Phragmitibacter flavus: one gene and its partner. The protein of the gene in region 1 binds, or shares a complex with, the protein of each later gene. Links are inferred from orthologs where the notes say so. Each region holds a gene or a part of one and is shown on either strand. Other genes may lie near its edges.

Evidence for each region.
Region 2: the proteins of FEM03_RS04480 (region 1) and FEM03_RS22050 are in contact, whole or in part, in a crystal structure (PDB 8WTB), measured with the Bacillus subtilis proteins. The link is inferred for Phragmitibacter flavus from one-to-one orthologs.

The regions. Positions count from the first base shown.
Region 1 is NZ_VAUV01000003.1:253,002-256,008, forward strand. What follows is about bases 3-3,001. They hold FEM03_RS04480 (UvrB/UvrC motif-containing protein), read left to right. Parts: upstream 3-1,207; coding sequence 1,208-1,795; downstream 1,796-3,001. Other genes in these bases: nadB (L-aspartate oxidase), read right to left, coding at 3-86; ilvE (branched-chain-amino-acid transaminase), read left to right, coding at 236-1,126; FEM03_RS04485 (DUF1501 domain-containing protein), read right to left, coding at 1,979-3,001. Also shown: more of nadB, read right to left, coding at 1-2; more of FEM03_RS04485, read right to left, coding at 3,002-3,007. UniProt on the Bacillus subtilis protein: Activates the phosphorylation activity of the protein-arginine kinase McsB. Is required for the delocalization of competence proteins from the cell poles.
Region 2 is NZ_VAUV01000022.1:58,945-61,787, reverse strand. Bases 1-2,835 are described here. They hold FEM03_RS22050 (protein arginine kinase), read right to left. Parts: upstream 2,063-2,835; coding sequence 938-2,062; downstream 1-937. Other genes in these bases: FEM03_RS22045 (hypothetical protein), read left to right, coding at 2,375-2,835; FEM03_RS22055 (ATP-dependent Clp protease ATP-binding subunit), read right to left, coding at 1-948. Also shown: more of FEM03_RS22045, read left to right, coding at 2,836-2,843. UniProt on the Bacillus subtilis protein: Catalyzes the specific phosphorylation of arginine residues in a large number of proteins.

The sequences.
Region 1 (3,007 bases):
GCCACACGACCATGGCGGGCCGCCTTCAGCGCAGCCGACAATCCACCCGCACCACTACCCACGACAACAAAGTCGTATTCAATCATCGTCGTTTTTCGTGGTAAATGAGCCCCGATGCAAGCCTGCTCTTTCATCATCGCAAAAATCGCCAACCCGCACCCCCTCAACAACCTGCATTTCCCCCTGCTAAGCGCTTGCAATGCGGCGTGTGGAAGGCATTTTGCGCGTTCCCGTCATGGCCGCGCCCTCCCTCCTCATCTATCTCGATGGCAACATCGTTCCCGAATCTGAAGCCAAGATCAGTGTGTTCGACCACGGATTGCTTTATGGCGACGGAGTTTTTGAAGGCATCCGCTTTTACAACGGCCGCGTCTTTCGTCTCACTGAACATCTTGAGCGGCTCTACGAATCCTCGCGCTCCATCCTGTTGAACGTTCCATTGAATTTCGAGGAAATGGAAAAAGCCGTGCTCGACACCATCGCCGCCAACAATCTACGCGACGGATACATTCGCCTGTTGATCACCCGCGGCGTTGGCCCACTTGGCCTCAATCCCTACCAATGTCCCAAAGCCAGCGTCGTGGTCATCGCCTCCAGCATCTCGCTCTATCCGCAGGAAAAATATGACCTCGGTCTTACCATGGTCACCTGCGCCACACGTCGCCCCAGCCCGGCAGCCCTCAGTCCCCAGGTCAAATCGTTGAATTACCTCAACAACATCATGGCAAAAATCGAAGCCATCCAGGGTGGCGGTGAAGAAGGCGTGATGCTCAATGAACAAGGATTTGTGGCCGAATGCACCGGCGACAATATCTTTATTCTCAAACGTGGCGAGGTGCTCACTCCACCAATTGCCGCCGGCGGTCTGGATGGCATCACCCGCCGCGTCGCCATCGAACTGCTCGCCGAGCTGGGCGTGCCCCTTCGTGAAGTCAATCTGACCCGTCACGACATCTTCACCGCTGAAGAATGTTTCCTCACCGGCACCGCCGCCGAGGTGATTGCCGGCGTCATGCTCGATCGCCGCCCCATCGGAACCGGCAAGCCTGGACCTCTGACCAAACAGCTCGTTGAGAAATTCAAAGCCTTGGCCAACTCCACAGGCACCCCCATTACGTATCCTTAGATGTAATGATGAATTTCAAATACTGAATTTTGAGTTCCATTCAGAAATTCAGATCTCAAAGTTTAGAACTCCCTCGTTCCTATGAAGTGTGACATGTGCGACAGCGACGCCACGGTTTTTCTTACCCAGATCATTGATGGAAAGATGACCCAGGTGAACCTGTGCGACAAATGCTCCAAGGACAAGGGCGTCACCGATCCCACCGGATTCCAACTGGCGGATTTCCTCCTCGGAGCCGCTCAGAAAAAACCCAAACAAGTGTCCCACCAGCAGGACGACGAAGGACTGGCCTGCCCTTCCTGCGGATTCACCCGCGCCCATCTCAAAAAAATCGGACGCATGGGGTGCCCCGATTGCTACCGCGTTTTTGCCGACGATCTCGAAAGCATGCTGCGGGCCATGCACAAAGGCACCCGCCACATCGGCAAGGCTCCCGTTAAACAAGCCGTTGCTCCCCCTGAACCCTCTGCTCCCGCCAAGACAACGCCCTCATCCGAGGTGCGCACCCTCGTTGCCCCGCCCGTGCCGCCTCCCGCCAGTCCTGCCAATTTAAAACGAAAGCTTGCCGATCTCAAATCCGCCATCGACAAAGCCGTGGCCGATGAGCGTTACGAAGACGCCGCCAAATTGCGCGACCAGATGCGCGATATCGAGTCGAAGATTGCGTGATCCTTTCTGGGGAGCACACGCATCCTGCGTGTCGTATTTCGCATCTTGCGGAATACCCGAACGTCTGACTGCCCCAATGGGCAATCTATTCCCGAAACTCCTAGGCGCTTCGCGTCCGTGTTTTCGGCGGGACGCCAAAAACGACACGCAGGATGCGTGTGCTCCCCATTTTTAAAGCTCCCCCTACGCAAACAACTGCGTCACCGCCTTCGCCTTTACTAACTCGCGCGGCTGGTTGAGGTGATTGTAAACAATGGACTCCGGATCAATGCCAAACGCATGATAAATCGTCGCCAGCAACTCGCCGGGATGCACCGGATCTTCCAGCGGCGAGGACGCCGTTGCATCGGATTTGCCATGCACGTATCCACGCTTGATCCCCGCCCCCGCAATGATGCTGGTATAGCAATACGGCCAATGATCGCGCCCATCCGCGCTGTTGCCATTGCCACTGGTGCTCACGCCTTTTTCCGGGCTGCGACCAAATTCCCCCACCGCCACCACCAGCGTTTCCTCCAGCAATCCGCGGCTGTCGAGATCCTCAAACAACGCACTCAGCCCTTGGTCGAGCATCGGACCGCTCTGATCCTTCATGCGTTTGGTCAGTCCCACGTGATGGTCCCAAGAATGATTGTCCGAGTTGGCCACTTTCGGCCAGATGACCTCCACCACCCGCGTTCCGGCTTCGATCAAACGTCGCGCCAAAAGGCAGCTCTGCCCAAAGGTATTGCGACCATAACTGTCTCGCACGCGGTCGGTTTCGCGATCCAGCGCAAAAGCATCACGCGCACGACCACTGGCGATCAGGTTCAATGCCCGATCATAATAATCATCCAAACTCATGTCCTTCACCGCCGCTTCGATGATCGGCATCTGATCATTGATTGCATTGCGCAACCTCGCACGACGCTGCAAACGCACGCTGAACAAATCGGGGCGAAGCTGCAAATCATCGATCTTTATGCGCGTCATTTTGTCCATCTCCATGTCGTCGCCATCGGGATACAACGTGTAGGGATCAAAACTTTTGCCGAGGAATCCCGCCGTGCCGCCCTTACCAATGACGTTGCTCTCCTGCAACGGGCGCGGCATCATTACAAATGGCAGCATCGGTTCATCCATCGGCTTCAAGCGAATGATGTTGGAGCCAAAATTGGGAAAGTCTTTCGCGTTGGGCGGCTCCAGCTGACCGGACGGACTCACCTTGTCCGT
Region 2 (2,843 bases), on another replicon or contig:
AATGTTGCTGGCATCCATCGCTCCTTCAGCGGAACCGGCACCAACGATGGTGTGAAGTTCGTCGAGGAACAGGATGACGTTTTTGTTGCGGCGGATCTCGTCCATGACGGCCTTGATGCGCTCTTCAAACTGGCCGCGGTATTTGGTGCCGGCGACCATCAGGGCGAGATCGAGGACGATCACTTTTTTGTCGCGAAGGATTTCGGGGACGTTGCCCTGGGCGATTTCCTGGGCAAGACCTTCGACGATGGCGGTTTTGCCAACGCCGGCTTCACCGATGAGCACCGGGTTGTTTTTGGTGCGGCGGCAAAGGATCTGGATGACGCGTTCGATTTCCGGTGCGCGGCCAATGACGGGATCGAGATCACCTTTTTGGGCGAGTTCGGTAAGGTCGCGACCAAAGGCACGGAGGGCAGGCGTTTTGCTGTCTTTCTTGGGGCCGTTGGGCATGGATGAGCTTTCGGGACCGCCACTGCCACCGCCTTCTTCTTCCTCTTCTTCGTTGCCGAAGTTGGGATCGAGCTCCTTGAGGATTTCGTTGCGGGCTTTCTCGAGATTGACGTCGAGGGTGCGAAGCACCTGGGCGGCGACGCCTTCACCTTCGCGAAGGAGTCCGAGCAAAAGGTGTTCGGTGCCGACGTAGGAGTGGTTCAGAGCCTTGGCTTCCTTGGAGGCGAGGGCGAGAACTTTTTTGACGCGGGGTGTATAAGGGATGTTGCCGACCATTTTGGTGTCGGGACCGGAGCCAACCTGCTGTTCGACCTGCATGCGCACGGTGTCGAGATCGACGCCGAGCTTGGTGAGGACGTTGACAGCGACGCCTTGACCCAACTTGATGAGGCCGAGCAACAGGTGCTCTGTCCCCACGTAGTTGTGGTTGAAGCGGTCGGCTTCCTTCCTGGCAAGTGCCAGGACTTGTTGGGCGCGGGGAGTAAAGTTATTCATCATGGGATTCAGGGGGAAGCGCGGAATCGTCCGCGTCGTTGTCACTGGATACGTTTAATGGTTCGGGGACGGATTTCAATCGATCACGGGTGTTTTCTGCCCGCAAACTGTCGCGTTCTTCGACGCTTAGATCGCGTTTGGCGGTAAGCTGAAGATGCGCGGGTTGAATTTCGAGGAGCAGCATGTCCAGCAGGCTGCGATCGCAATCGGTGATGATGTCCAGATCGGCGCCGAGGCGCAGCAGGGAGAGGTGGGTGAGGGCTTCCTTTGAACTGAGAATGTGAGAAAAACGCAGGGTGGCATAAGCGCGACCGACCTGGTCATGCAGCATGAGGGCGTTTTCGTGGAGAAGCTTTTCGCGGGCGTGGATTTCGGCCTGGACGATGTGTTCGGCGACACCTTCGATGCGGCTGATGAGCTCCTGTTCGGTTTCGCCGAGAGTGTGCTGATTGGAAACCTGGAAGAGGTTGCCGAGGGCTTCAGTGCCTTCGCCATACAGGCCGCGGACGGCGAGTCCGATTTTGCTGACGGCGTTCATGACCTGCTTGATCTGTTCGGTGAGAACGAGCGCGGGCAGGTGCAGCATCACGGAGGCGCGCATGCCGGTGCCCACGTTGGTAGGGCAGGCGGTGAGGTAGCCGAGGCGGGTGTCGAACGCGTAGCTGAGGTTTTCTTCGAGGGCGCTGTCGATGCGGTTGACGAGGTCGTGGGCGGTGCGCAGGTCAAGACCGGCGCGGATGCCTTGCATGCGGAAGTGATCTTCCTCATTCACCATGACGGCAATGCTTTGTTTGCGGTCGATGACCACGGCACAGCCGGTCGAGCGGGCGGCATGTTCACGGCTGACGAGGTGACGTTCGACGAGCACCTGCTTTTTGGTTTTGGTGAGGCTGGGGTATTCCTCGTTGAAGCCGTCCTTGAGTTCAGGAAGGGAGGCGAGCAGGGGGCGGACTTGATTGAGAAGTTCGACGCGTTGTTTTTCCGAGGACCAGCCTGGGAAGGACCAGCCGCGCAGGTTGCGGGCGAGCCGGATGCGGGAGGTCATGACGATCTCCGAGTGGGGGCCATGGCCCTGCATCCAGTCAGCGGGATTTTTAAGGAGGGTGGAGAAGCGCATCAGATACGTGGGAAGCTGTCTTATCTTTGATATAGACTACGTATGAAAGTAAACGTGAGAATAATCCATGCCTTTGTTTAGAGAAATTTTGCGCGCTGAGGCTGGCGGGTGGGTTTGTCTGGGGTGGAGGGGTGCGTTTTTTGGTCTGTGGGAAATCTGGCTTGTTCGACTGAGCCTTGGAGGTTTGTGTGAATATGCCTCAGCATTGAGGCGCGAAAGCGACAGGATGACGCAGGACAATGATTCGGGGGGGCTCTCAGTAGCAGATATTGATCAGGATTCTGGATCTGAGGGTTGAGTGTTGACACTTGATTGATTGCCGCCTTGATGGTGGTTTTTATTATGAAACATGCGACAAAAAGAATGTTGGGTTTTAAGAGGACCGAATACGAATTGGTTGCTACTGGAATCAAGGTCGCTGAGGTGTCATTGAGTTCGACAAGTGACACAGTTATCGAGTATGACCGCATTGGAAGAGACCAGGGAGTTTTTAAGAGACAGGAATTTAAACTGCTCGGGTTATCGATTTTTTTTGCTGTCCTGTCGATATTGATGGCGGTGCTTGTGATGGGTGAGGGACATGTGGAGCATTCGGCATGGGCGGTATGGCTGGTGGTTTCGGTTTCGTTTTATCTGTGGTTTTCGACGACGAGGAGAGAGGGGATTGTGTTCGCAAGCGATTACGGACGTCTGCATATAGAAGGTGCGCCGAAGCAGCTTGACTCGTTTGTCGCAGAACTGTCCCAGCGTAAGGCTGCCTATATTGAGGATCGTGCAAAGC